3 regions of the Rhodococcus huquni genome follow, and region 1 is predicted to be linked to each of the others. Evidence: riboswitches for the same ligand, from Rfam matches in the RefSeq annotation. Region 1 holds a riboswitch; each other region holds the start of a gene.
What was found. A riboswitch is a leader RNA that binds a small molecule or an ion and turns the genes downstream of it on or off. The one in region 1 is predicted to bind thiamine pyrophosphate.

Region 1 (9,956 bases):
CAGGATGCCGGTACCTCCCGCGCCGAGCGCAGACGATCCGCGCCACGCGTGCACGGCAATCAGCGGGGCGCCGGTCAGATCCGCGAGTTCGAAAGCCTGGACGACGGCGTTGTCACTGACGGAACTACCGTCCACGCCCACCACGACCGGCCGCTCGTCGGGCAGGGCGGACTCGGTGGCTCCGCGCCAGACGGCCACCGGGCACGTCGCCCGATTCGCGACATGGAGAGCTGTCGAGCCGACGAACAACGACCGCACCGCGCCCGCGCCGGTGGCGCCCAGGACCAACATGCGTGCGTCGTCGCCCTCCTCGAGCAGGTGTGTCCCTGCGGATTCCGGGCCGATGCTGTATTCGATGTCGAGGTCGGGAAACTCGGACCGGAGGAGCGCGGTCGCCCTGTCGATGATCGCCTCGCCGTCTTCGCGGAGTTGGCTCAGGAACTGCGATTGCATCAACACCGCGGCGGGACTGAGCAGTGCACCACTCTGTGGCAGGGCATGGGCGAGCAGCAGTGTGGCCTTCATACGATGCGCGATCGACGCCGCCCAACGTGCTGCGTCCAGGGAAGTGTCGGATCCATCGACTCCTGCGACGACCACGTTCGGGTCGGGTGGCGTTGTCATGGTGGCAGGTCCTTTCGGTCGACTGCGGAGCTCTCGTCCCACTCTCCGCTATTCGGTGAGTTCTCGCGTGGCCTTCCGTGCTTTCTTCCAGGCGCGAAGGATGTCTTGATTCCCGGCATCGCTGGCAGCGATTTCGTAGGAGTACATCAAGCCCAGCCCGAATCCGGTGCTCGCAGACTGATCGGTCTCCGCCGCCATCGCCAGCAGATGGCCGCGCGCGACCATGGAGTCCTGGTGGTCGCCGAGTAGGTCCTGCAACTCCTTGTACCGCTGCAACGCGCGGGTCGTGCGCCGTGTCCGTACGGGTTCGAGTACCTCGACGGCGTAGCGCAGTCGCTTCACGCCCTTGCGGGTGTGGTGCAGAAGCTCCCCCCGGCGCGCGGGGTCGTCTTCCTTCGAGGCCGCTCGGAGCCGATGCCCTACCTTTTTCCCAAGATGATGCAGGGCCGCGAATGCGTGCTCACGTGCCGCCTTGCGTCCCGTTCCGGGGACTTCGGCAGCCACGCGTCCGAGCGCGGCGAGCTTGTCGAACAGGTCGAGGTAGCGAGCGGAGGACATCGTTTCGGTAGCCGCCTGCCGAGCCTCGCTTGCCAGCTCGTCGAAATATCGCTTCGCCAGATCGGCCACCGCTGCGCGGTCGGGAACATCGCGTGTCGACTCGGCCAGGTCGGCGATCCGTTCGCGTTGGACTTCGACGTCCCGGGTTTCGCCGAGTCGGGTTCCGACCCAACGCAGATCCTCGATCGTCGTGGCGACGAGGTCGGCGTCGTCGATCGTGTCCCCGTGGACCTGTAGCGCGCTGCGCAGGCGCCTCGCGGCAACTCGCAGATCGTGTACTGCATCGGGCAGATGCCGGCGCAGCGCGATGTCCGTCGATTGCAGTGCTCGGGTGTGCGTGGCGAGATACACGGACAGGGCCGCTCGAGGATCTTTCGACAGATGCGTCGTCGTCGGGCCGGAGTCGGATGACTCACCGACCGCGCGTCGTAGCTTCGACGGATATGTCGATCGGGTCATCCCGGCGGCGAGGAGCCTCGACTCCACTGCGTCCATCAACGCCCGGTCGCCGGAAATCTGCTCGACTTCGATCTCTCGCCACACGTGGTCGTCCCGGTCGCTCTCCGGGACGGCAGCGACGACCAGATCTGCCACCACCTCCACGAGTACTCGACCTGCGGCGTCGTGAAGACGGTGTCGCTCGCGGTCCGTGCTGATGAGCGCGAGGGGAGAGAGTGCGGCTCTGCCGGTGACAGCGGTGAGGAGTTCGGTGAGTGCCGCCGGGATCTGTTCCGGGCCCTCGGATTCCGGTAGATGCAGCTCCGTACGAGTGTCGGTGCCTGCCGGAAGCTTCAGGTGCCACCCCGCGTCGTCTCCGCCTTCTCTGCGGCGCAGGGTGATCGAGGCATCGAGGAGGCGATGGTCATCGGTGTCGTAGTAGAGCGCCGAGAGTGAGAACGAGTCGACTGCCGGTTCTCCGGTGACTCCGGGCAGACCGGACAGTGACGGGAAACGGCATTGCGCGGTGGTGTCGTACTTGCGCTCGACTTCTCGGAAGGCTTGCGGGCGGCCCGTCCTCTGACTCGTCCGGCTCATGCCGTCATTGTCCCGATTCCGAACGGAAAGCGAAAGGGCCACAATGTGCTGCCGTGGGATGCGCTCGGATCAGACCGGCCAGGAGAGGGCTCGTTCGCTCGTGAAGGTTCTCGGGCGACCGGTGATCGGATCCTGGAACTCGAGGGACCGCGCCAGTAGAAGGAGCGGGTGCGAGTAGTCGTCGACCGGAACGTCGTAGAAGTCGGGGTAGAAATTGTCGCCCGTTATCGGAATACCGAGGGAACTCAGGTGGACTCGCAGTTGGTGTGTCTTACCCGTGGTGGGAGTCAGTCGATAGCGGGCATGGTCACCGCGTCGTTCGACGATCTCCACCCGTGTCTCGCTGTTGGGCTCGCCTTCGGTCTCGTAGGCCTGCAACCGTCCTCGTTCTTTCACGATCCGGCTGCGCGCTGTGACGGGCAAGTCCAGTTCCTGTCGGTACGGGGCGATCGCCTCGTAGGTCTTCGTCACGCGCCGTTCTGCGAAAAGCGTTTGATACGCGCTGCGCACCTCCGGGCGAAGTGTGAAGACCAGGACGCCGGCGGTGAGTCGGTCCAGACGGTGCGCGGGGGAGATGTGCGACGAGCCCAGGTCGCGCCGTAAGCGCACCAAGGCAGATTCGACCACGTGGGCTCCCCGCGGTGTGGTGGCGAGGAAGTGCGGCTTGTCGACGACGAGTAGGTCGTCGTCGCGGTGCAGCACGCGCAACTCGAAAGGGACCCGAGTCTCCTGCGGCAGATCGCGGTACAGGTACACGAAGGTGTGCCGAACGAACGGTGTGGTCTCGGTTATCGGGGTTCCGGACTCGTCGACCACCTCCTGCGCGGAGACCTTCTCTCGAATTCTCTTCGCGTCGTGCGGGAACCTGTCGACCAGGTAGGAGAGAACCGTTGCCCAGTCGGTCGAGTTGGGCAACCGCAGGCGCGTGGGATCGAGCCCGTCGCGGAGGGGAAGCGGTGCCGAAGCCACGTCGATACGGTAGTCCACCAGTCGGGGGTGGCGGATCGACCGGGATTTTCGGTCACGGAACCGATACGGTTTTCAGTTGCAGGTCGGCGACCGATTGCAGACCATAGGGACGAGACGGACGGCTCGACGCCGGCAACACACACGATCGTGCGTCGAACGGAACCGCCACGCTGCGCACCGAGCGCACCCGCTTCTCGTCCATGCACGCGGTGGACGCACCGAGGTCCGACAACGGTGAGTGGATCGACACCCGTTACGCACCGACCGCGGCCGCGCATCGGTCTATTCTTCCTGGTCAGTTCGCTGTATCGGTCCTGAACACGGCACCGGACGATGCCGCGGCGGCCCCGCGTCCGCTTCGGAAAGTTGCCTGCGCTCCGCAGCGAGGCGCGCCACCTGCCGTTCTGCCCGATGCGTACCGCCGGTGGATTGCGGCCTGTGCGCCTCGACTGCGCATCCTGGCGGGCGAGTTTCGTCGATCGCCCGTCGACGGGGACGAATTCGTGGTCAGCTGGAATATCGACCGAACTGGAGTTGCATAACGATTCGGCGGACTGGACAGGAGTTTGTTGCATCCAAGTAATACTGTGCAGCAGTAACGATGTTCGTCGGGGTGGAAGCGGAGGCAGAAATGGGCAAGGTCCTAGGTATGTCGGTGCGACGCCGCCTACGAATAATCGCGCACGTGATGATCGCCGTCGTGGTGCTACCGCTGGCGTTCGTTCTCGTGGGTGGTGGCACCGCATCGGCTCACCCCTACGACCGCCTTCGTGAGCACTGGGTTGCCGCGCCTGGTGGCGTCGGACAGATCAAGGTGCGGATCTGGCTCGCCAACAACGGCAGCAACAAGGCCGTCTACCTGCTCGACGGCCTGCGTGCGACCGACGACGTCAGCGGCTGGGAGCACGAGACCAACGCCGCATGGCTGTCGGATCACGGCGTCAACGTCGTGGAGCCCGTCGGTGGCCAGTCCAGCTTCTACGCCGATTGGTATGCGCCCAACAACTTCACCAATCAGCCCTACACGTACAAGTGGGAGTCGTTCCTCACTCAGAACCTCCCCGACTTCCTGGCGAACGTCTACGGGATCAGTCGGAACCAGAACGCCGTGGTGGGTCTGTCGATGGGCGGCAATGCCGCGCTGACCCTCGCCGCATATCACCGTGACCAGTTCGCGTTCGCAGGAGCGATGTCCGGCTACCTGAACCTGTCCGCCCCGGGAATGCGTGAGGCGATCCGGGTGGCGATGCTCGATGCCGGCCGCTTCAACTCCGACGCCATGTGGGGACCGCCCTGGGATCCGGCGTGGCTGCGTCACGATCCCTTCGTGTTGGCACCCAATCTGCGCGGGCTACCGATGTGGATCTCGGCCGGAAGCGGTCTTCCCGGTCCGCACGACAACCCACAGAGCGCGATCGACGTGTTCAACACCGGTACCGGCATGGGACTCGAAGCGCTGGCGCTCGCACAGAATCGCGCATTCGAAGTGCGGTTGGCGACCCTCGGCATCCCTGCTCACTTCGACTTCCCGGCAGTCGGTACCCACAAGTGGGCCTACTGGCAGGACCAGCTGTGGGCGATGCTCCCGATGATGAAGGGCTCGATCGGCGCCTGATCCTTCCCACATAGGTGCCGACGTCCGTAGGCTTTCGGCATGACCAAGTGGACTGCACGGGACATCGAGGACCAGCAGGGGCGAACCTTCGTCGTGACGGGGGCCAACAGCGGCCTCGGCGAGGTCGAGGCACGCGCCTTGGGAGCTTCCGGAGCACACGTCGTGCTCGCCTGCCGCAATGTGGACAAAGGTCGGGTGGTGGCATCTGCGATCGGACCGAACGCAGAGGTCCGTGAACTGGATCTCGCGAATCTGGCTTCGGTGCGGGAGTTCGCCGCAGGCATCGATTCGGTGGATGTGCTCGTCAACAATGCCGGCGTCATGGCGCTTCCGTTTCGCCGTACCGTCGACGGATTCGAGATGCAGTTCGGTACCAACCACCTCGGACACTTCGCCCTGACCGGGCTGCTGCTGGGCAAGGTCACCGATCGGGTGGCGACGATGTCGAGTGCGCTCCATCAAATGGGGGCGATCGATCCGAAGGATCCGAACTACGAACACCGCAAGTACCACCGGTGGCCGGCCTACGGGCAGTCGAAACTCGCCAATCTCTTGTTCACCTACGAGTTGCAGCGGCGATTGGCGGCTGCTCGATCGAGTCTTCGGGCAGTGGCGGCGCACCCCGGTTACGCATCCACGAACCTGCAAGGGCGCACCGAGTCGATTCAGGATCAGCTCATGAAGCTCGGTGGTGGACTTCTCGCGCAGTCGGCCGAAATGGGCGCGTTGCCGATGCTGTACGCCGCGACGCACCCGAAGGCGGTCGGCGGCGCCTACTACGGGCCGGACGGTCTCTTCGAGCAGCGGGGCTACCCCAAGCAGGTGAGCTCCAACGCCAAGTCCCGAGACGAGTCGATGGCTTCGACCCTGTGGGACCTGTCGGAGGAGCTCACCGGAGTTACCTACCAGTTCGCTTGAGCGAGAAAGTGGCTCAGTCGTCGGTGACTTCGAGGTCGACGTCGATGTTGCCCCGCGTCGCGTTGGAGTACGGGCACACCTGGTGAGCCTTCTCCGTGAGTGCGACGGCCTCGTCGTGGGACAGATGCGGAAGTGACACCTCGAGGGTGACGGTCAGTCCGAAGCCGCCACCGCTGATGGAACCGATACCGACGCGGGCACCCACCGAAGAATCGCTGACGTCCGTCTTGTCCTGGCGAGCGACCGCCTGCAGGGCGGAATGGAAGCACGCGGCGTAGCCGGCGGCAAATAATTGCTCGGGGTTGGCACCCTCGCCGCTACCGCCCATCTCGGTGGGCATCGCAAGATCGAGGTCGATCCTGCCGTCGCTGGTGCGGGTGTGGCCGTTACGGCCTTCTCCGGTCGAGAGGGCTTCGGCGGTGTAGAGAACGTGCATGGTGGTTGTCTCTTTCCGTTGGGGCGGTGGCGATCAGTGGGTGGTACATCAGTGCGGGGCGCGCAGCGATGTGGTGAGGCGATTCAATACGTCACGCAGAGCAGACAATTCGATCGTGGTCAGCCCGGTGGCGTCGGCAATTGCGGCCGGAATGTCCGTGGCGTGCTCACGAAGTTCCGACCCGGCTTTCGTGAGATGGATGTGGACACGACGTTCGTCGTCGACGCGACGTCTGCGTTCGATCAGCTCGAGAGATTCGAGTCTCTTGAGCAGCGGCGACAGGGTGCCGCTGTCGAGGGCAAGACGGTCGCCGATTTCCCGGACCCCGATGCCGTCCTGCTCCCAGAGAACGAGTAGGACGAGGTACTGCGGATAGGTGAGCCCGAGGCGATCGAGCATCGTCCGGTAGGTGGCCGTGGTGGCCCGCGACGCCGAGTAGAGAGCGAAGCACACCTGCCGGTCGAGTTCGAGGTCGTTGCTCACGAGTATCAAGGTAGCGCACAATTCAATTGTGCACAATGAAAAGTTCGCGCGGCGTGGCTGTGATCTGCGGAGTACCGTCGAGGAAGTGACTATTCGCCTTGGATACCAAATGCCGAACTTCAGTTACTCCAACTCTGTCGCGGACCTTTTTCCGACGGTGATCGCGCAGGCGCGTGAAGCCGAATCCGCCGGTTTCGACACGGCTTTCGTGATGGACCACTTCTATCAGCTCCCCGGCCTCGGTGCTCCGGAAGAGCCGATGCTCGAGGCCTACACGGCCCTCGGTGCACTCGCTACGGCGACCGAGAAGATCCAGCTGTCCGCGCTGGTCACCGGAAACACGTACCGCAATCCTCCGATGCTGGCCAAGACGGTGTCCACGCTGGACGTCGCAAGCGGCGGCCGAGCGATTCTCGGTATCGGCGCCGGGTGGTACGAGCTCGAACATCAGCAGTTCGGATACGAATTCGGCACTTTCACCGACCGTTTCGAACGGCTCGACGAGGCGCTGCAGATCATTGCGCCGATGCTGCACGGGGAGCGGCCGACGTTCGACGGCAAGTGGTATCACGTCGAGAACGCAATCAACGAACCCCGTATTCGCGACGATCTGCCGATCATGCTCGGTGGTGGCGGTGAGAAGAAGACGTTCGCCCTCGCCGCACGCTTCGCCGATCACCTCAACATCATCTGCAACTCCAGTGAGCTGACCCGAAAGCTGGATGCACTCGACGCTCGGTGTTCCGAGGCGAACCGCGATCGATCCACCCTCGAGACCAGCTACCTGGCCTTCGTCATCATCGACGAGGACGGTGATCGGGCACGGCAACTGCAGCACGACTACCTCCTTCGTCAGGGCGTCGATTTGTCAGCCGTCTCCGAGGAGGAGCGAACCGCCGCAACCGAACGCCAGTTCTGCGGTGCGCCCGACGAAGTGGCCGAACAGTTGCAGTCGCGAGTGCTGGACAAGGGAATCGACGGCATCGTCCTGAACCTCGTCGTCAACGGACACGAGCCGGGAATCGTCGAATTGGCCGGCCGTACGGTCAAGCCCCTGGTTGCGTAGCCCCTGTGGTGCATACTGTCTGGAAGTGACACGGGGTGCCGTCCGTTCGGGCGGCTGAGAGCACACCCGTCGAACCTGATCTGGTTGATACCAGCGAAGGGATGTCGCGGTGGTGCGTCGTCGTACGCGTGTCACTTCTGCGGTCTCGTTTCGCTGACCGAACAGAAGGGCAGAGATGCAGATCGATGCACAGACAGTCGTGGTGACCGGTGCCGGACGAGGGCTGGGTTCGGCCGTGGCCCGCGCTTTCGCGCGCGAAGGCGCCAAGGTGGTGGTCAACTACCGCCGCAGCCAGGATGCGGCCGAGGCCTTGGCTACGGAACTGGGAGATCGTGCCGTGTCGATTCGGGCAGATGTCACGGAGCCCGAGCAGGTGGCCGAGATGTTCCGTTCGGCCGAGCAGCATTTCGGCGGTCCGGTCACGACCGTGGTCAACAATGCGCTGGTCGACTTCTCGTTCGACGGGGACGCGCGGGCGAAGGCGGACACCATCGGGTGGGAAGCGTTCGACACGCAACTACGGGGAAGCGTGAAGTCCACCCTGAACACCACACAGGCGGCGCTCGCGGGGATGCGCGCCGCCGGGTTCGGCCGCATCGTGAACGTGGGCACCAATCTCTTCCAGAATCCGGTGGTGCCGTACCACGACTACACCGCAGGAAAGGCGGCTGCGTTGTCGCTCACCCGCACGCTGGCAGCTGACCTGGGACCGGACAACATCACGGTCAACATGGTCTCGGGTGGATTGCTGCGCACGACCGACGCGAGTGCGGCGACACCGGAGGAGGTCTTCGACCTCATCGCCGCCGGCACACCGTTGCAGCGGGTGACGACGCCGGAAGAGTTCGCGGACGCGGTGCTGTTCTTCGCCTCGCCGTGGGCGCGATCGGTCACGGGCCAGAACCTCGTCGTCGACGGCGGCTTGGTGAAGGACTGACATGCCGAGGCAACTGCACTTCAATGCGTTTCTGTTCGGATGCGGCCATCACGGCGCAGCGTGGCGGCACCCGGAATCGGAGGTGGAACGCCTGACGGACATCGCCTACTACGAGGAGCTGGCGCGCACCGCCGAACGTGGTTGCCTGGACGCGGTGTTCTTCGCCGACGGACACTCCGTTCGCGATCCGGCAGGTGGGGGAATGTGGTTCCTCGAACCGATCACGGCGCTGTCGGCGATGGCGCGTGCGACCGACAGGGTCGGCCTGGTGACCACGGTGTCCAGCACGTTCTACACGCCGTTTCACGCAGCCCGTATGTTGGCCTCCCTCGACCACATCAGTGGGGGCCGGGTGGGGTGGAACGTCGTGACGTCTATGTTCGACGCCGAGGCGCGCAATCATGGACTCGAGACGATGCCGGCCCACGACGAGCGCTACGAGCGGGCCGAAGAGTTCGTCGATGTTGCTCTGGCGCTGTGGGATTCGTGGGATTCCGACGCCGTGGTGTTGGATCGTGGTGGACTCTTCGCCGATCCGGACAAGGTTCATCGCGTCGACCATCGGGGGAAGAACTTTCTGGTCGACGGGCCGCTCAACGTCCCGCCCTCACCGCAGGGGTCACCTGTGCTGTTCCAGGCCGGCTCTTCTGAGCAGGGCCGGGCGCTGGCTGCCAAGCGCGCCGAGGGCATCTACGCGGTGGCATACGACATGGCGTCGGCCCGTGCGTACTACTCCGATGTGAAGGCCCGCGTTCGGCGGGAGGGGCGCGACGCCGAGGCCGTGACGATCATGCCGGGACTCGTGACCTACGTCGGATCCACGATGGAAGAGGCGCGCCGCAAGAAGGCGGAACTGGATGCCCTGCTGCCGGTGGAGCAGTCTCTGCGGCAGCTTTCGACATTCGTTCAGCAGGACTGTTCCGAGTGGGAGCTCGATGCACCCGTGCCGACCTTGCCGCCGCTGTCGGAATTCACCGGCCCGCACGGTCGATACGACACCATCCTGCGGATCATCGAGAAGGACTCGCCGACGGTTCGGGAACTGCTCGGCACCCTCGCTGCCGGCGGCGGGCACGCCACGATGATCGGCACACCCGAGTCTATCGCCGACGACATCGAGGAGTGGTTCCGCAGCGGCGGCGCCGACGGATTCAACCTGATGCCACCGCTGTATCCACATGGACTCGACGATTTCGTCGACCAGGTGATACCGGTGCTCCAGCAGCGCGGATTGTTCCGCCGTTCCTACGAGACGGCCACCCTGCGGGAGCATCTGAGCACCTAGGCCGACCGCCTGACACAAAGAACACAACCT
Region 2 (9,956 bases), on a different contig from region 1:
CCTCGGCGACGGCGGCGGCCTGCTCGTGTTCGAGGGATTCCGGCTCCACCGGATCGGCAGTCACGTCGGGAGTCGGCGTGGGAGTCGTTTCGGCGGGCGCAGGGGACTCCGAGGTTTCGGGAGCAGGCGCCGGGCCTGGTGCGGGGGTAGGAGTCGTGGTCGACGGCTTGGGTGTGGTGGATGCGGCAACCTGCCAAGTCGGTGATGGCGGGACGACGGCCTGCCCGGCCGTATCGGCTAGCGGAACGCTTGCCTGCTGCAATCCCACCTGAATCAGCGGGGGAGCCTCCACGGTCTTGGAGTCCGCACCGAACGCGCCACCCACGGCTCCCACCAGGATCCCCGAGACCACGGAAAACGCCGCGACACCCAGCGCCCCGAGCGCCACAGTCCTGTCTTTCATTCGCTACCCGTCGTCGGCGTTCAAGTCGCGTACACCTTAGGGCGCACTCGGCCCGGATTCACCATCGTTGCGAGTAGGTGTGACGACCGTCGCGTTCACATCGGGTTAGCGGAATGCTTGCCTGCGGTGGACTGACGCAGTGAGCACCGAGGCGGGTACGGCCCACGGCCCCTATCGGACCGTCGAGTTACGCGACGGCCAAGCGTGCCGAGGTGAGTCGACTAACGTACTCGCCGATCTCGGTGATTGCGCGAGACGCTTCAGGAACGAAGCCGGCCGCAGCCTGGAAGACATGCACTTGGCGTTCCCAGATCTGCAGTTCGCAAGGCACACCCGACGCTGCCAGGCGCTCGGCCATGAGTTCCGCATCGGCGAATGTCATTTCCTCGGAGCCGGTCTGGATCAGAGCCGGTGGCATGTCGACGAGTTCGTCGTCCACCGGTGAGATGGACGGCTCGGAGGCGCTGCGAGTGTCGAGTTCCTCGATGAGGGTGGACAGGACCGGGACCGCCTTTCGGGGAAAGACCGCACACTTCGCTGCATTCGGGTGCGCGAGCTTTCGACTCGGGTCGAGGTCGGTCAACGGTGACAGGGCAACGTTCGCAGCAGGCCGCGGCAATCCCTGTCGCATGGCCTCGAGAGTCACGGCGAAGGTGAGGAATCCGCCGGCCGAATCTCCGGCGATCACGATGCGGTCCGGGGTGTACCCGTGGGCGAGGAGCCATCGGTAACCGTCGACTCCGTCGTCGATCGCCGCGCGTACGGGGTCACGCGGAATCATCCGGTAGGCGACGTTGAGGACGCGGGCGTCAGCCGCCACCGCGATTCGGGACACCAACTGGCGGTGCGTGTTGATCCCACAACAGAGAAAGGCTCCGCCGTGCAGGTAGAGAATCGCGCGGTCACCGCTGGAACCGGTCGGCTGGATCCACTCCGCCGGGCAGTGCGCGAGCTCGACGTTTCGGCGCACGGTGCCCCGCATCGGAGGGAGCGAGCGACCGGCCATATCCACCAACTCGGTAGGCCACGGAAGCCCGGGACGCCGCGCCCAGGTGTCCAGGAACGGCTTCACGGTGCGACGCAGCAGCCCGGCGAGCACTTGTGCTTGAGGGGAAGTGCCGGTGAACACCTGGCGAGTGAGGGGAAACGGTGTGGGACACAGCTCGAATGCAGAGGTTGTCATCGCCCTCTCCGTTCTGGTCGTGTTGCCTATGATCGCCACCCAATTCGTTCTACGACAATTACATCGAATCCTGGTCCCCGGACGCTACAACCGGAGACCGATTCGCGTGGTCGTCGTGATGGGAAAGTGATCGTTTTCAACCAAAAGCCGAGGTCGGGCACAACCTGGTTATCGATTCGATACGCCCCGTTGGGGCGATTAGACCGAATTCAGCGTGTGGAAGCGTCCGTTGTGGACTCTTCGTGCAGGTACTCGAGCAGTTCCCGTTCGGCGGAGACGAACTCGGATGACGTCATCACCTCGAGGGTTCGGGGGCGCGGAAGGTCGATCGTGACTTCCTTCCGGACCGCGGCCGGCCGCGAAGACAGCACGATCACCCGGTCCGAGAGGTAGACCGCCTCGCGAATGTCGTGGGTGATCATCAGAACCGTCCATCGGTACCGCTGCCAGACCTGTTGCAGCCAGTTCTGCATCTCGGTGCGGGTCAACGAGTCCAAGGCGCCGAACGGCTCGTCGAGTAGCAGCAGCGGCAACTCCTGGACCACGGTGCGAAGCATCGCTGCGCGTTGGCGCATCCCGCCCGACAGCTGGGACGGCCGTGCGTCCTCGAAGCCCGACAGTCCGAATGTGGGAAAGAGGGCCCGCGCCCGTTCGCGTGCCACTTGGCGTGAGATTCCTCTGACCTCGAGACCCAGAGTGGTGTTGTCCAGAACCGTGCGCCACGGAAACAGCAGATCCTTCTGTGGCATGTACGCACTTTTCGACGGGCCGCGACCGGCGGGCTGGACGGCCTCACTGCCGATCTCGATGGTGCCTCCGTCCGGGGAATCCAAGCCGGCAAGGACGTTGAACAGCGTGCTCTTCCCGCACCCGGACGGTCCGATGATCGACACGAACTCACCCGGCGACGCTGTGAACGAGACGTCGGTCAGCACTGGCCGTGACCCCGAACGTGTCGAGTAGGCCTTCGTCAGGTCGGATACCTGCACGCGCGCACTGTCACTCACTTCCGGCTCCTCTCGTCCCGCGCCCACGGCGCGACCACGCGTTCGAGAGCGAAGGTCAGAAGATAGAGAGTGACGCTGATGACGGCTGTCACGAGGACTGCGGCGAGCACCAGATCGGTGCGGAAGGAGTTCTTCTGCATCGCCATGTAGATACCGAGTCCTTCTGTGGCACCGACGTACTCGGCGAAGACGGCACCCACGACGGCATAGGTGATTCCGATCCGAAGGGCGGTGAAGAAACGGGGGATGGCGGACGGCATTCGCACGTAACGAAACTCCTGCCAACGTGAGGCCCCCATGCTTCGGAGGAGCGCCCCCGCCTCACGATCGGCTGCCGCGAATCCCTCGATCAGGCCGATGGTCATGGGGAAGAAGGTCGCCAAGGCGATCACGAGGATCTTGGGTAGGAGCCCGAATCCGAACCAGATGATCATGAGGGGAGCGATGGCGATGATCGGCAGCGTCTGTGAAATGACGAAGAGAGGCAACAGAGCCCGGCGCAGCCACGGCGAGAAGTCGGCGGTCACCGCGAACGCCCAGGCGCACACCAATGAGACCGCAAACCCGAGCAGCGTCACCTCGAGAGTCGCGGAGGCGTGTACCGCCAGGTTGTCCCGATCCGACCAGCCCTGTTCGAGCACGCGCACCGGTGAGGGCAGCACCTGCGGGCGAATTCCGGAGATCGTGACGTACGCCTGCCACAGGGCTACGAGAGCGAGGCCTGCGACCAACGCGGGCAGGACCGCTCGAACCGGCCACGATCCCGGTTCGAGCGGAGCGTCGTCCATTTCCGTCGTGCGCGTGGTGACTACCGACATCAGGATGCGGGCAGGTAGTCGTTGGTGAAGTACGTGGACCAGTCGGGCTCGGCGTCGAGGGGTGAGCCGTCGGGTCCGGTCAGAAGCCCGTGATCGAACAGGAACTTCGAATATCCGGTCCACTTCTCGAGGGTTTGGGGACCCACTTTTCCGGCCTCGTCACGCATGTAGTCGGACGACAACATGCGTTGACTCTCGTAGACCAGGTCTTCGTCCGTGAACGCGCCCGGATTGGCTGTGATCAGGTCTTTCGCCGCCGCGTCCGGGTGATCGGCCGCGAACTGGTAGCCGCGTTGCAGCGCAGCCACGAACTTGTGGGCCTGTTCGGGATGCGCGTCGAGCCACGGCCGGTTCGCTTCGATGATCAGCGCATATGCATCGGGGAAGCCGTAGTCGGTGTAGTCGAAATACCTCATCGGAGTGCCGCGGTGCTCGGCTTCGACGCCTTCCCAGGCGAAGAACGACACCGTGAAGTCGGCTTCACCCGAGTACACGGCCTCGTACGCGGAGGTGCCGAGCGTGACCGTCTCGAACTCGCCTTTGCCGCCGTCGTTTCTGATGATCTGCCGTAACGTCTCGGCGGCGTCGGCGTCGCCGAACCCCGCGAACACCTTCCCGTCGAGATCGCGCGGGCGGGTGATGTCCGGACGGTCGGCCTTCACCGCGATGCCGGTTGCCCAGTGCTGCAGCGGCGCCATGACGGAGACCGTTTGCGCGCCTGCTGCTTTCGAGAAGGTGGACGAACTCTGGAAGCCGACCCCGAACTCGGCATTTCCCGAGTCGACGAGGGTATCCGGCGAGGTGCTGTTGTACGGCAGTACTTGCACGTCGAGGCCCGCGTCGGCGAAATAGCCCTCTTGCAGGGCGACGTACAGCCCGGTGTGGTTGGTGTTGGGGGTCCAGTCGAGGGCGAAGCGGACGGTGTTCGGCGACTGCTCCGTACCGCAGCCGGCAAGGGCGCCCATCGCAGCGACGGCGACCAGTGCAACAGCGGCAATTCGACGGATCGTCGATGCGGCCCTCACGACGCGGGCCAGGACTGGGGGTGGAGCGGCGCGTCCCAGAACATCAGTTCGTACCGGGCAGCGACCACGAAAGCCTCGAGCATGGCGCCGCGCACCTCATCGGTAGCCGCAGCGGCGGCATCGTCGACCAGTTCACGGGCTTTGGCGACCTCGAGGTGAAACTCCTCTGCGTCGTACGTCGTGACCCACCGCGCGTACGGATGAGAAGGATCGGCCGCGAGTACGTCGTGCGCACGGGCCGCAAGTCGTCGGCCGACGTCGGCGTAGATCCAGAAGCAGGGTAAAGCTGCCGCAGCTGCGACCGCGTAAGGCTCGGTGGCCGCGGTGGCAGTCAGGTAGGAGGTGTACGCGAGGCACGCCGGTGTGGGCTGTGGTTCCACATCGGACTCCGGCAGTGTTCCGCTGGTCAGTAGCTCTCGGTGCAGTGCGGCCTCGACGGTGGCGGACTCCACGGCGGCGCCGGCCCAGAATCCGGTCGCTTCGGGAGTCGGCGCATGGGCGGCAACGAGAGCAAGCGTCTTCGCGTACTGGGTCAGGTACAGGAAATCCTGTTCGATATAGGTGCGGAACACCTCGAGCGGCAGCGTGCCGTCACCGAGACGCCGCAGAAATTCGAGATCGTCGATCCCGGCGCGGACCACTTTCGCCGCATCCCAGAGACGATCGGTGAAACGGGGCGACCCCGCCACCTCCGTATGGACAGACGTATTCACAGCTTCGACATCCCTTCGTCAGCATTACCTGAGCAGGTTCCCGGGTGTGATCTCAGCCCCGCATGTGCGGAGCACCCCGTGTCAGAACGAGGAGACCATAGCAGCCGGCGGCTCGCCAGCGCTCCTGCGAGCCCGAGAGTTGGTAGGTTGGCGAGAAGATTCCTGTACGCCTCGCGTTAGGAGATTCGCACGTGAAGGCAGGCTCGTCGGACGTCACTCATGTGGTGCGCACCCGGGACGGAGACGTTCGCGGCTACGCGGAGCACGCCGCCGAGGGTGCTGTATATGCGTGGAAGGGCATCCCATACGCTGCCGCACCCGTCGGCAGACTGCGTTTCCGGGCGCCGGTTCGCCCGGAGCCGTGGGACGGAGTGCGGGACGGGCGTGAGTTCGGTCCGATGGCGCCACAGGGCCCGAGTACCGCCGTCCCGATCGACGAGGATCTGAAGTACGACGAGGACTGTCTGTCCCTCAACGTGTGGGCTCCCCGGCCGGACGGCAGGAAGCGTCCCGTGATGGTGTGGATCCACGGCGGCGCCTATTGCCTCGGGTCGTCCGCGCAAGCGATCTACGACGGCCGATCGCTCGCCGAACACGGTGATGTCGTGGTCGTGACCATCAACTACCGGGTCGGCGCTCTTGGATTCCTCGATCTGTCGTCGTTCTCGACCGAGGAGGACACCTTCGAGACCAATTGCGGTCTCCGCGACCAGTTGGCAGCGCTCGAGTGGGTTCGCGAGTGCATCGCCGACTTCGGTGGCGATCCAGAGAACGTCACGGCGTTCGGAGAGTCCTCCGGCGCTGGATCTCTGACCACCCTCATGACGTGCCCGAGCGCCGAGGGGCTCTTTCATCGGGTGATCGCGCAGAGTCCACCCGCGACGTCCGTGTACGGCAGTGAACGCGCTGCTACTGTCGCAAAGCGATTTCTCGACATCATCGACCTGACGTCCGACCGCGCGAAAGAGCTCCGAGAACTGCCGATCGAGGAGATCGTGGCGGCGGGGGACACCCTGGTGGACGAGGTCCCGAGCAAGATCCCCGGGACGTTGGCAATGGCACCGGTGGTGGACCGTGACTTTCTGCCGAAGTATCCGGTCGCAGCGTTTCAGAAGGGCCTCTCGCACCGGATACCGTTGATCATCGGGTCGAACAAGGACGAGGCATCGATCTTCAAGTTCATGAAATCGCCGTTGCTGCCGGTGAGTGCCGACGCGGTTCAGGAGATGCTGCGCGCCATCGCCGCCGATCACCCGGAGCTGTCGGCCTCGCGTATCGCCGACATCCTGTCCGCGTACCCCGACCGGGCGAAACCGAGTGGAGCGTTGGCGATGTCGCGCGACGCCGCGTTCCGGATGCCGGCGCTGTGGGTAGCCGACGCCCACAGCCGGCACTCACCGACGTGGATGTATCGCTTCGACCATGCGACACCGATGCTGAAAGCTGCGCGGGTGGGTGCAGGCCACGCAACCGAATTGCCGTACGTGTTCGGCAACTTCGGGACGTTGAACGTCGACCCCACCTTCTGGATCGGTGGACGCAAGACGGCACTCGGGGTGTCCGGGCGCATGCAACGGCGATGGCTCGCCTTCGCCGCACACGAAGTCCCTGCCGCGCTCGACGGGTCGAAACACTGGCCACCCTATGACGAGACGATGCGAAACACGCTGTTGATCGACACCGTGGACACCGTGGTCGAAGATCCGGACGACGTGTTGCGTGCAGCGTGGGGCGATGAGGTGATGGGCTTCAGCTGACGGCTTCGGGATCCGTCAGGTCGTGTTGCCTACCCGGTCGATCGGGCTCCGGGTCGAGTCCACGAAGACTGGTGAACCCGAGGCACGCGATGCCGAGCACTACGACGGGCACCGCCAATGCGAAGAACGTCGGTTGGACGCCGAGACGGTCGAGCATCGGTCCGGCGAAGACGAAGCCGAGTGGCCCGGCCGCGTATGCCGTGGACGTCATGACGCCGACGACTCTGCCACGCATGTGCTCCGGGCTGCGAGTCTGCATGGCGTAGTTGACGATCGGTCCCACCGGCCCGAATACGAAGCCCTGCACGGCTGCGAGCAGGAGTATCACCCACAGTGGTGGAAGGAACGCCATGGCGACCATCGCGGCGCCGAGGATGACGGCGGCGGTGACGAGCACCTTCCGCCGCGAAAGATACGGAGCGGCAGGGCCGTAGGCCAGGGCGCCCGCGACACCACCGATGCTGAGTGCCATCAGGACCGAACCGAGCTGGGCAGGTTGACCCAGATCAGTGAAGTAGACCGGGAAGACGACGCTTTCGACCGGCATGTACAGGGCGACCATGACCATGTCGACGAGTGCCAACGTCCGCAACAATCTGTCGTTCCAGACGAACCGGAGGCCTTCGAGGGTGCCGTGCCACATCGACCGGGGACGGTTCTCCGCAGCCGGTCTGCCCGCGTGCTCGAGGCGAATGAAGGAGACCGCCACGATGGACAGAAGGAACAAGACCGCGGTGGCCCAGAGGGCGTTCGCCGCACCCACGGTGGCGATGAGGACACCACCCACGCCGGGGCCGATCAGATAGGCGACGTTGTAGTTCGCTTCGTACACACTGTTGGTGCGATCGAGGGTCCACTTCGCCGCGCGGGTGGCGGCTGGCAGCATCGATTCGCGGGCCGAGATTCCCGCGGGGTCGAAGAAGGATCCGAGAGCCGCGAGTAGCGCGATCGTCGTCACGGTGAGGCCCGAGGTTGCGGCCACGACCGGGATCGTCGCCACCGAAACGGCGGACAGGATGTCCGACACCATCGAGGTTCGCCGTCGGCCGAACAGATCGACGAACGTTCCCGAGAACAGGCTGGAGAGGAGCAGTGGCAGCGTCGTCGCACCGGCGACGATCGCGGCGTCGGATGCGCGCCCGGTGAGTTCGAGGACGAGCCATGGCAGGGCCACGATCACGATGCCGTTGCCGGTGGCGGAGAAAAGTGTCGCCAGGTTGAGCAACGACAACGGGCCGCGGCGTCTGACCGTGTCCGTGGTGGTCACGGCGATTCCTCCCGGTCGGTGGGATGAAATCGACGCTAGCAGCGGAAACCGGGTCGGCGCGACGGATTATTTCCGCGCAGGATCACTTACAGCGTGGTGCGCATCAACATCACGTTGTAGTCGGACCACGTGGTGGCGAGGAAGTAGAGATCCTGTCCGTTCGACCACGGATGCATGTACGCGCCGTAGACCTCGGGAACCTCTTGACTGCTCACCAGGACGCGCGGCTCACTCCAGCCGCCCTCGAGCTTGTCGGAGGTACGCATGACGATGGAGTTGCCCGCGTCGGTGTACATGGAGACGAACTTGCCGAGGTACTCGTTGTACTGCACCGACAACTCGCTCACCGGCCCGGGAATGACCGGGGTGGCGGCGCGTGGGTCGTGCTTGACCCACTTGTCGCCGCTCCAGTATTCGTACTTCGCGAGGTTGGTGATGTCGGCTTCGGGCACCCGGGAGAGGCGCGCATCTCCGTTGCGGCCGGACGGAGTTCCGAACGCGTAGACGAATCCGTCGTGCTTGATGTACGAACCCATCTGGAAGTTCTCGTTGCCGGTCCCCGGAAGGTTGGGGCGCGCGGTGAGCGGATCGACGTGCCAGTTCTCACCGTTGTCGTTCGACACCGCGATACCGGAAGTGTTGGTCTCCCACTCGCCGGGATGCCCCCAGTCGCGGACCGACATGTAGTTGATGTACTGCGTGGCGCCCGGCCCCGAACCGACCGAGATACCGGTGGTGGGGATGACGGTCTTTTCGACGCCGGCCTGTTTGAGGCTGGGAATGATCTCTTTGGAATGGCCCGGGCGATCGACGGGCGAGTTGTCGATGTTCATGCCGTCGGACAGATTGCCGTCGCCGCTGCGGAGGAGGATGTTGCTGCGCCAGTCGCCGACGAGTCCGCACAACGGGTTGGGGCTGAGTCCCACCGTGTCACCGAAGGCCGTGAGAATCTCGCCGTTTCCGTTGTCCCACATGATTCCCAGGTCGGTGCCCAGCACGCTGAATCGGCCGAGAGTGTCATTGGGGCTTCGGAGTCCGGTGATATGAGAAACCGCTGTGGTGGTGCCTCGCAGCTCCGGGAGGCGACCGTCGCCGCCGTTCAGCCAGGGGATCGGATTCGGTCCGCCCGCAACGCTGCCGTTCGTGACACTGCCGGCACTGCTACCGCCACCGCCCATGCAATCCTGCGCACTTGCGACGGGAGCTGTGAGGACGGAGAACGAACAGGTCGATGCGACCAGGACCGGAAGGGTGAGAAGGGTGATGCCACGAAACCTTTTCACGAGCGGAACCTCTGCTGTAGCGGTGTACGGATTCGCGTCAGGGTACCAACGGTTGGCCACCGAAGTCCGAAGAAGAGGTAACGATCGTTGATCGGCGCGTCACGTGCGTACAGCGGGCCTCAGAGAACTGCGCCGGGATTGAGGATTCCGAGCGGGTCGAGGGCGGTCTTGATCCGCTGCGTCAATTCCATGACGTCCGGGCCGACCTGATCCGGCAGCCAAGCCTTTTTCAGGCGGCCCACACCGTGCTCACCGGTGATGGTTCCACCGAGCCCGATTGCGAGGTCCATGATCTCGCCGAACGCCAGGTGCGCCCGCTCTGCCATGTCGGAGTCCTCGGGGTCGAACACGATCAACGGGTGCGTGTTGCCGTCGCCGGCGTGCGCGATGACGGCAACCATGACCTCGCGGCGGGCCGAGATCTCTGCAATACCGTCCACCAGCGCGGGCAACTTCGGAATCGGAACGCCGACGTCTTCGAGAAGGAGGCTGCCCAGACG
Region 3 (9,956 bases), on a different contig from region 1:
GGCCTTCGCCGCCAGGACCGAGCCGCGGTTGGGAATGGCCTGGAACGTGGTGCGGATGACGCCGAACCGGTATTCACTGGTGACAGCGAGCGCCGCGAGGATCATCAGAACCAGCACACCGAAGCCGGACACACCGCCCACCGCATCGGCGAGCGTGGGGAGGAACGGGTCGTAGTCCGGCTTCTCTCCCGACGCCATCTGGTCGTTGAACGAGTTGATGCTGGCCTTCGCACTCAAACCGATGACGGCTGCGAGGCCGAGACCTAGAACCACGATGATGGCCGTGCACCACCAGGGCGACTTGGTCGTCGTGAGTTTGATTCTTTCCGCTTCGAGAACAGCCATCAGAGTGCACCCCTCATCACGTCTTCGACGCCTTCAGCGTGGTACTGCACGTCGTCTCCTGTCAGCTTCATGAACGCGTCCTCGAGCGAGCCGCGCTGATTCGCGAGCTCGTGCAGGACGACGCCCTGCGAACCGGCAATCGTGCCGATCGCCTCGGTGCTCGAGTTGAGCACCAGCAGTGCGGGTACCTCTCCGGATCCTTCGTCGCGGACGGTCAGACCCTGCGACGTCAGCGCACTACGCAGCACGTCCAACTGAGGGCTGCGTACGCGGACAGTCGACTCCGAGGCCATGTCCACGAATTCCTGCACCGAGGTGTCGGCCTTGAGCCGGCCACGTCCGATGACGACGAGATGCTCGGCGGTCAGTGCCATTTCGGAGAGCAGGTGGCTGGACACGAGGACCGTGCGACCCTCTGCAGCGAGACGCTGCATGAACTTACGGATCCAGACGATGCCCTCGGGGTCGAGGCCGTTGACCGGCTCGTCGAACAGCAGGACCTTGGGGTCACCGAGCAGTGCACCGGCCAGGCCGAGGCGCTGCGACATGCCGAGCGAGAATCCGCCGGCCTTCTTGCCCGCGACGTCGGTCAGCCCGACGAGGTGAAGGACCTCGTCGACACGGCTCTTGGGAATCGAGTTGGCTGCGGCCATCCATTGCAGATGAGCGCGCGCGGAGCGGTTCGGGTGAACCCACTTCGCATCGAGGAGGGCACCGACGGTACGAAGGGGCTGTTTCAGCTCGCCGTAGGTTTTGCCGTCGATGAGCGCGGTTCCGGCGGTCGGCTTGTCCAACCCCAGGATCATGCGCATCGTTGTCGACTTGCCTGCACCGTTCGGGCCGAGGAAGCCGGTGACGATGCCCGGCTTCACGGTGAACGTCAGGTCTTCCACGGCCTTCGTCTGCCCGAAGGTCTTGGTCAATCCGTTGACTTCGATCATGACGACAAGAATGCCGGACTCGGCATGTCCGCACATCGGCCGACGGGATGTTTCGCAGTAGTACTGCGGTACCACCCGCACCCTGACCGGTACCCCGGTCGGCGTCCCCGAGTACCCCCTAGGACGACGCCTGGGCCCAGAATCGCTTCGGAATCCGGCCCGCGTGACGTGCCTGGTGACCTGCGACGACCGCATTGCGCATCGCGGAGGCCATCAGGGATGGATCGTTCGCTCGGGTGACGGCGGTGGCGAGGAGGACGGCGTCGCAGCCGAGCTCCATCGCCCGAGTGGCATCGCTGGCCGTGCCGATGCCGGCGTCGAGGATGACGGGAACCTCGGCGGCCTCCACGATCATCTCGATGTTGTGCGGGTTCGCGATGCCGAGCCCGGTGCCGATGGGCGACCCGAGTGGCATGACGGCGGCACACCCGACGTCCTCGAGACGTTTCGCGAGAACTGGATCGTCGGTGGTGTACGGCAGCACCACGAAGCCGTCGTCGACGAGCTGTTCGGCTGCCCGCACCAGTTCGATGGCGTCGGGCAACAGGGTGCGTTCGTCGGCGATCACCTCGAGCTTCACCCAGTTCGTCTCGAGTGCCTCGCGGGCCAACTGCGCCGTGAGGACGGCTTCGGCGGCGCCGCGGCACCCTGCGGTGTTGGGCAGCAAGGCGATATCGAGGCGTCGCAGCAGGTCGAGCACGCCGGTGCGGCCCGCAGCATCGACTCGGCGCATCGCGACGGTGGTCAGCTCGGTCCCGGACGCGACGAGTGCCTCTTCGAGTACCGCGAGGTTCGCCGCGCCGCCCGTGCCCATGACGAGACGCGAATCGAATACTCGATCCGCGATGGTGAGCTTGCCTGGATCAGCCACCCTGGACCGCCGTGAGCACTTCGATCTCCCAGCCACGCCCCACGGTCTCCGCCCAGCGAGCCCTCGAGAAGACCTCACCGTTGACGGCGACGGCCACGCCCTTGGTGGGCAGGTCCAGTCGTTCGAGCAGTTGGAGGAGTGTGATCGGCTCGGCCAGGTCGTGGTCCGTGCCGTTGACGCTGATACCGATGGGAATCGTCATCCCTCCGACGCGTCCCACACTCTGCTGTTCACTCATCCCCACACCTCATTACGTTCGCCGAATCGTTCGGGATTCGCGCCTGCCGCCTCCACGAGCGCCTCCCCGTCCAACAGTGCCACCGCAGCATCTGCGGTGACCGGTGTCAGCAGGATGCCGTTGCGTCCGTGCCCTGCTGCCACCACAACACGATCGGACAACCGACCGATCAGTGGCAAGTTGTCCGGCGTCATCGGTCGTAGACCGGCCGCCGCTTCCTTCAGCTCGTACTCGCCGATGGCAGGCATCAGCGTCTCCGCATCCGCGATCAAGTTACGAACTCCACTCACCGTGACCTGTGTGTCCTCGCCGGATTCGTACTGGGTCGCTCCCAGGACGATGCCGTCCGCCCGCGGGACCAGGTACGCCGGACGGCCGTGGACGGTGCCACGAATGGTACGTCCCGGAGCGGGTGTCACGCCGGGACGTGACCCCAATCGAAGGATCTCGCCCTTCACGGCGCGTATCGGCAGCGACGGCCAGAGCGTCGGTGACGCCAGCCCGGAGGCGAGGACCACCTGATCCGCGTCGAGATCCCGAAGATCACGTACGTTCTCCGGCACGAATTCGACGCCGGCGCTGCGGGCATTCTCCCGAAGCGCGCGGAGCAACAAACGGTTGTCGACCGCGAGTTCCGAATGCGCGAGCAGCCCGAGTCGCACCTTGGGGCCGAGCATCGGTTCGAGCTCACGGATTCTCGTTCGGTCGACAATTTCCATGTCGTGGCCCTGTCCACCGACCCATTCCGCGATGGTGCGGAGATCGCCGGCATCGGCCGAATCGAGAGCCACCGTGAGCGAACTGGTCGACGTGAACAGCGAGACGTCGGCGCCCACCTCGAGTTCTTTACCGAAATCCGGCCACCGATCGAGAGATGCCGCGCCGAGCGCGAGCACCCTCTCCTCGCCGGGCCACCCCTCGGAGAGTGGGGCGAGCATCCCGCCCGCGACCCACGAGGCACCCGAACCGCTCGCACTGTCGTGGACACGGACGGACCAGCCACGCTGAGCAGCTCGCCACGCGATGGCGAGTCCTATGACACCGCCACCCACTACGGCCAACGACCTGGCCATCGATCCACCTCACTTCCTGCGCCGGCATGATCCGGGTCAGGTCTGACGGTCGGGCCGGCGTGGCCCCTCTCAGCCCCGCGATCCTGGGACTCCCGTGGTAACTGTTACTCCCCAAAGGTTACCGTCATGGCTGTGACCCGCCCACACCGCAACGACATGAACCGCCGCACCCGGCTCGCCGCTTCCCGGTTGTACCTGTGCACAGATGCGCGACGCGAGAAGGGCGACCTGGCCCAGTTCGCGGAGGCCGCGCTCGCGGGTGGCGTCGACATCATCCAACTTCGCGACAAGGGCTCTGCAGGCGAACGCGAGTTCGGGCCCATGGACGCGAAGGACGAACTGATCGCGGTGTCCGTACTCGCCACCGCGGCCCGCAGGCACGGCGCGCTCGTCGCGGTGAACGATCGAGCCGACATGGCGCGGGCCGCCGACGCCGACATCCTGCATCTCGGTCAGGGCGATCTGCCTGTGCCGTATGCGCGGGACGTCGTCGGACCGGACGTGTTGATCGGGCGCTCCACACACAACCGCGCGCAGGCGAGCCTCGCCGCCATCGAGGACGGCGTCGACTACTTCTGCACCGGCCCGCTGTGGGCCACGCCCACCAAGCCGGGCCGCAGTGCCGCCGGTGTCGACCTGGTTCGCTCCACTGCGGACGCACAGCCCACGCGCCCGTGGTTCGCGATCGGCGGCATCGACGAGGAGCGCCTACCGGAGGTACTCGAGGCCGGTGCCGATCGAATCGTGGTGGTCCGCGCCATCACCGCAGCCGCCGACCCGCAGGCGGCAGCGCGGTCTCTCAGCGAAAAACTGCGGAACAACGCCGGTTTGTGAGCCGCTGCCGAACGAATGGAACATTCGTCCGATCTGACTGGACGGGCGTCGCGTTCGTCCCGGGTAGGTCAGTGATCGACGCCCGACACAGGCGGAATGCGCAGCATCATCTCTCGTAGTTGCGGCCACGCGGCCTCGAATCCGGGGTGCAGCGGCAGCGACGTGACCTCGTCTTCGCGAACCCACCGGAGCTCCGTGCTCTCCCGGTTGGGAACGGTGTCGAGTTGACGCACGGCGTCGGCGATCACGGTGGTGTAGCTCCAGCCGCCGTCGACTCGCATGGTGACGATCTCGTCGCGCACCGTGATGCCGTCGCCCACGATTCCGGTCTCTTCTTCTGCCTCGCGTACGGCGGCGTGAGTCGTGGTCTCGTGGCTGTCTCGAGCACCGCCGGGCAGCGCCCACGTGCCGCCCTGATGGCTCCACACCGCGCGGTGTTGCAAAAGCACCGTCAGGGAACCGTCCTCGGCGGGGGCCCGCAGCAGCAGTCCCGCGGCGCCGTGCTTGCCCCAGTGACGACTGCCGTCCGGGCCCGTCGCCCAACCGTCACCGTCACCACGCATCGACTTCCCCTGTCCGACTTCGCGCATCTCTCAGCAGTGCCCACACCCTAGCGGACCTCGGCGATCTCGCCAGAGGACACAGGATCGCGAGTTCCGACGATTCCTGCTTATATGCTCCCAGTGAGGCGGCCGAACGAGAGGGGGTGCGCCCATGGTTCTGCGTGAGGCACCGTCGATCGAGCCGCACGGCAACGAAGCCGTGTCCACAGACGACGAGCCAGGCGACCCCACTTCGCTTCGTCGACGCGAACTCCGTGCCTTTCTGTCCTCCACACCCGCACGGCTCACCGCGCTCGGCACCGTGCTCGTTCTGCTCACGCTCGCAGCCGGCGTCGTCACCGCCACCTCCGTCGAGAACAGGCAGTCCACCCTCGAGACCTCGCTCGCCGAGACGGAACCGCTGGCGAATTCGGCGCAGGATCTCTATGGCGCGCTTTCGGTCGCGGATGCCGCCGCGACCACGGCGTTCATCTCCGGTGGAATCGAGCCGGCAGACGTCCGCGACCGGTACACCCAATCGGTGGGTGTCGCCTCCGCTCAGCTCGTGTACGCGGCCGCCGGCCTCGCGGACGACGACGCGGACAGCCGACGCCTGCTCGCCTCCATCTCGAGCGACTTCACCGTGTACACCGGTCTCGTCGAAACGGCGCGAGCAAACAACCGCACCGGGCACCCCGTGGGGGCCGCCTACCTGACGGAAGCCTCCACGCTGATGCAGACCGGACTGCTGCCGATGGCACAGGACCTGCACGCCCGGCAGGAGGCGAACGTCGCCGATACTCAACGGGACTTCTCGCAGCCGCCGTGGACGGCGATCGTGCTGCTGATCGTGGCGCTGATCGGTCTCGTCATCGGGCAGGTGCTCGTCGCCCGGCGAACGCGCCGAACCTTCAATCTCGGACTGATCTCCGCTTCGGTCGCAGTCGGCCTTCTACTGGTGTGGTTGCTCGCCGCCGGACTGCTGTCCTCGATGGACGTGCGGCGCGCCCTCAGTGACGGAGCCGAGCCCCTGCACGAGTTGACGACCGCCCGCATCCTCGCCCAGCAGGCGCGCGCAGAAGAGACCTTGAAACTCGTGCGCCGCGACTCCGACGGCAACTACGACGACGTGTACGGCGAGAAGGCGCAGCGGCTCACGACCACCCTCGAGAATTACGTCGACGCCGATCTGGGGGTGAGCGCGGACGATGCGGAGCGCGCGATGTCTGCGCGCACGTCGTGGGCACAGTCCCACCAACGCATGAACGCAGCTTTCGCAGAGGGCGACTTCGAGACCGCTGCAGACATCACCGTCGGCGCGGGTCCGGACAAGTCGGCCGCCCAGTTCGCCGTGGTGGACGAGGCTCTCACGGACGGAATCGTCGAAGCCCGTCACGAACTCCGATCAAGACTGGCTTCGGGATCGGACGTTCTCACTGCCCTGTCCCCCGGCGCGTTGGTTCTGGCGGTCATCGCTTTCGGTGGAATCATCATCGGCTTGTGGCCACGTCTGCGGGAGTACCAGTGACCCGAATAAACAGGACGGAAAGACGCGGGGCCAGACGGCCGTCGTGGCGGGCCGCGTTCACCGCCATCACGGCCATCGCCCTCCTGACCGTGGGGTGTGGAAACCCCGATGCCGTTCACATCGAAACGCCGGATCTCTCGTACACCGACCCGCCGCTCCCGAACGGCGCCAGCACCGCTCCTCGCCCGGACGAACCGATGCCGGCCGAAGAGGACTGCGAAGACCCGACCGCAAGTCTTCGGCCGCTTCCTGCAGACGCCGCGGACATGCCGAACGTCGAGGAGATCCGAGCGCGTGGGCGACTCGTCGTCGGGCTGGACACGGGCAGCAATCTGATGAGCTTCCGTAACCCGGCAACCGGAACGGTCGCAGGATTCGACGTCGACATCGCCCACGAGATCTCGCGTGACCTCTTCGGCGATCCGGATCGCCTCGACATCCGCATACTCACCTCGGCCAATCGTGAGAAGGCACTGCAGGATTCCACGGTGGACGTGGTGGTGAAGACCATGACCATCACGTGTGAACGACGCGAACGCGTCGCGTTCTCGACGCAGTACCTCGAAGCCCACCAACGGACTCTCGTCGTGAAGGGCTCGGGCATCAGAGGCATCGACGACCTCGCCGACAAACGAGTCTGCGTTGCCCGCGGCACCACCTCACTGACCCGGCTTCAGAATCTCGCACCCGAGGCCACCATCGTCACGGTCCCCATGTGGGCCGACTGTCTCGTCGTACTGCAACAACGGCAGGTGGACGCCGTGAGCACGGACGACACGATCCTCGCGGGCCTCGCCTCGCAGGACCCGTATCTCGAGATCGTGGGCGAGAACATCGGGCAGGAGCCGTACGGCGTCGGTATCAACAAGGACCGAGACGACCTGGTGCGCTTCGTCAACGGGACACTCGAACGCATCCGTAGAGACGGAACGTGGACGCGGATGTACGACCGTTGGCTTTCGGTCCTCGGCCGACCCGCCAGCCCGCCAACCGCTGTCTACGAGGACTGACCATGGCCGAAGACGACGAACGGACGACCCAGGCCGCGCAGCGACCCGATCCGGTCGAGCCCACCCAGGCAACGCAGAGGCCTGCACCGGCCGAGTCCACGCAGGCAACGCAACGTCCGGAGCCGAGCGATGCCACCCAGGCAACGCAGCGCCCCGACACCACCGCGCCGTCCGAACGGACCGCACCGACGTCGACGAACGGCACGGGACGCTCCGTCCGCTCGTCGATGTCCAAGTCCGGTCGCCTCCGTATCGGTGGCGGACTCGTCGAGGTCCCCCTGGTCACCACTGCCGACCCGGCTTCGGCAGTCATGGAAGATCCCACCGTCGCCGAAGGCAAGCGGTACTGCTGGAAATGCAGCCGGCCGGTCGGGCGTACCAGCGCAACCGCACCCGCTGTCGACAACGGCGTATGCGAGAAGTGCGGTGCGGCTTTCGATTTCCGCCCTGCTCTCGACGCCGGTGACTTCGTCGGCGGCCAGTACGAGGTTCAGGGCTGCCTGGCACACGGCGGTCTCGGGTGGATCTACCTGGCAATCGATCGCAACGTCAGCGACCGCTGGGTGGTACTGAAGGGACTGCTGCATTCGGGTGATGCCGAAGCGCAGGCCGTCGCCGTCGCCGAACGCCAGTTCCTCGCCGAGGTTGCCCATCCGAGCATCGTCAAGATCTACAACTTCGTGGAGCATCCCCGCTCGGACGGCACGCCCACCGGCTACATCGTCATGGAATACGTGGGCGGAAAGTCCCTGAAGGAGGTGCTGGCGCAGCACCCGCGCCCGGAACGTCTTCCGGTGGAGCAGGCCATCGCCTACATCGTGGAAATCCTTCCTGCACTGAGCTATCTGCACTCCACCGGCCTGGTCTACAACGACCTGAAGCCGGACAACGTCATGCTCACCGAGGACTCGCTGAAGCTGATCGACCTCGGCGCGGTGGCGGGTATCGCCGACTACGGCTACCTCTACGGCACCCCCGGCTACCAGGCGCCCGAGATCGTCGAGACCGGACCGACGGTGGCCTCGGACATCTTCACGGTCGGACGCACGCTCGCAATGCTGACGATGGACCTGCCCAGCGAGAAGGGACGCATTCGCGACGGTCTACCCGACGCGGAAGACGAACCTGTCCTCGCCGGCCACGAGTTCTTCCATCGTCTCCTGTTGCGCGCCACCGACAAAGACCCGAAGCGCCGGTTCGAATCGGCCGACGAACTCGACGGACAACTTCTCGGTGTACTGCGGGAAATTCTCGCCGAGCAGACCGGGACCGAGCACCCCGGTCTGTCCTCGGTATTCAGCCGGCAACGCACGTCGTTCGGAACCGATGAGGCGGTCGAGCAGACGGACGTGTACGTCGACGGTGTCGACCGCGACAAGTACCTGACCGCTCGTTCGGTGGCGCAGGCGCTGCCCGTTCCGCTCATCGACACGTCGGATCCGAACGCACAACTCCTCACCGCAGCGGTGCACAGCCAACCCCATCAGACTCTCGACGCGATTCGGCACGCCCGAGAGAACGGCATCGAGCGAGTGGTGGGCAACGCGCGAACGTCGTTCACCCGTGAGTTGGGGCTGGCCGAGGTGAAAGCGCATCTCGATCTGGGCGACTCGGCCGAGGCGACGGCACTGTTGACGAATCTCGAGTCCGAACTCGGCGGCAATTGGCGAATCGACTGGTACGCGGGATCGGCCATGCTCCTCGAGGAGGAGTTCGAGGCCGCGTTCACCCATTTCGAAGCCGTCCTCACCGCCATGCCCGGCGAGACCGCGCCCAAGCTCGCGATGGCGGCCACCGCGGAACTGATTCTGCAGCACTGGGAAAGCCCTGATCCGCAGCAGTGGCGAGACTTCGCCGAACGGTACTACCGAACCGTGTGGCACACCGACCACAACAACGTCAGTGCCGCATTCGGATTGGCGCGCATGCTCACCGAACGAGGCGAGTGCACGGAAGCCCTGGCCGCACTGGATCAGGTCCCCGCGTCCTCGCGCCATTTCACGGTCGCGGGAATGACCGGGGTACTCACCCTCCTGTCGGGCCGTGCGATCGACGAGATCGACGAACCGACCCTGCGCGAGGCGGCCGAGCGGGTCGAATCGCTTCCCGCCGAAGAGAGCCGAGCGCTGCAGATGCGCACCCTGGTTCTCGGCACCGCACTCGACTGGGTCCGTTCCGGTCATGCCTCTTCGCAATGGCGCGAACCGATTCTGGGGGTCCCGTTCACGGAGCGCGGCTTGCGCAAAGGAACGGAGTTCGGGCTGCGGGCGCTCGCTCGTAGCGCGCCGGAACGTACCCACCGCTACACGCTCGTCGACCTCGCGAACGCCATTCGGCCCAAGAGCTTGCTCTGAGCGAGAGCTGCCCTCAGACGAACTCCGCTGCTGCCCTGGCGATCGCCAGCTCTTCGTTGGTGGGAATCACGAGAACCTCGACGTCCGAGCCGTCTGGAGAGATGCGACGCTCACCGCGCTCACCTGATTCGTTGCGCGTGGCGTCCACGACGATTCCCAGGCGCTCGAGATTCGCGAGACTGTCACGGCGCACGTCCACATTGTTCTCACCGACTCCGCC

Region 2: another riboswitch for thiamine pyrophosphate. It lies ahead of ACZI8R_RS14395 (TenA family protein); the one in region 1 lies ahead of ACZI8R_RS12510 (3-oxoacyl-ACP reductase).
Region 3: another riboswitch for thiamine pyrophosphate. It lies ahead of thiO (glycine oxidase ThiO); the one in region 1 lies ahead of ACZI8R_RS12510 (3-oxoacyl-ACP reductase).

What each region holds. Positions count from the first base shown of each region.
Region 1 covers NZ_JBUYWE010000005.1:270,327-280,282, forward strand. The annotation lists gene ACZI8R_RS12470 (universal stress protein) at 1-624, opposite strand, end outside; gene ACZI8R_RS12475 (CYTH and CHAD domain-containing protein) at 673-2,217, opposite strand; gene ACZI8R_RS12480 (pseudouridine synthase) at 2,287-3,186, opposite strand; gene ACZI8R_RS12485 (alpha/beta hydrolase) at 3,836-4,801, shown strand; gene ACZI8R_RS12490 (oxidoreductase) at 4,841-5,719, shown strand; gene ACZI8R_RS12495 (organic hydroperoxide resistance protein) at 5,733-6,155, opposite strand; gene ACZI8R_RS12500 (MarR family winged helix-turn-helix transcriptional regulator) at 6,204-6,638, opposite strand; gene ACZI8R_RS12505 (LLM class F420-dependent oxidoreductase) at 6,724-7,704, shown strand; TPP riboswitch at 7,726-7,823, shown strand; gene ACZI8R_RS12510 (3-oxoacyl-ACP reductase) at 7,880-8,641, shown strand; gene ACZI8R_RS12515 (LLM class flavin-dependent oxidoreductase) at 8,643-9,926, shown strand.
Region 2 covers NZ_JBUYWE010000007.1:77,926-87,881, reverse strand. The annotation lists gene ACZI8R_RS14420 (hypothetical protein) at 1-403, opposite strand, end outside; gene ACZI8R_RS14415 (alpha/beta hydrolase) at 591-1,586, opposite strand; gene ACZI8R_RS14410 (ABC transporter ATP-binding protein) at 1,796-2,593, opposite strand; gene ACZI8R_RS14405 (ABC transporter permease) at 2,590-3,381, opposite strand; gene ACZI8R_RS14400 (ABC transporter substrate-binding protein) at 3,411-4,376, opposite strand; gene ACZI8R_RS14395 (TenA family protein) at 4,433-5,149, opposite strand; TPP riboswitch at 5,143-5,238, opposite strand; gene ACZI8R_RS14390 (carboxylesterase/lipase family protein) at 5,341-6,906, shown strand; gene ACZI8R_RS14385 (MFS transporter) at 6,899-8,179, opposite strand; gene ACZI8R_RS14380 (glycoside hydrolase family 183 protein) at 8,260-9,456, opposite strand; gene ACZI8R_RS14375 (FAD-binding oxidoreductase) at 9,576-9,956, opposite strand, start outside.
Region 3 covers NZ_JBUYWE010000003.1:483,191-493,146, forward strand. The annotation lists gene ACZI8R_RS08810 (ABC transporter permease) at 1-345, opposite strand, end outside; gene ACZI8R_RS08815 (ATP-binding cassette domain-containing protein) at 345-1,286, opposite strand; gene thiG (thiazole synthase) at 1,405-2,157, opposite strand; gene thiS (sulfur carrier protein ThiS) at 2,150-2,395, opposite strand; gene thiO (glycine oxidase ThiO) at 2,392-3,468, opposite strand; TPP riboswitch at 3,466-3,574, opposite strand; gene thiE (thiamine phosphate synthase) at 3,595-4,302, shown strand; partial or broken gene ACZI8R_RS08840 (NUDIX hydrolase) at 4,398-4,865, opposite strand; gene ACZI8R_RS08845 (hypothetical protein) at 5,017-6,372, shown strand; gene ACZI8R_RS08850 (glutamate ABC transporter substrate-binding protein) at 6,378-7,382, shown strand; gene ACZI8R_RS08855 (serine/threonine-protein kinase) at 7,385-9,736, shown strand; gene ACZI8R_RS08860 (acetate kinase) at 9,750-9,956, opposite strand, start outside.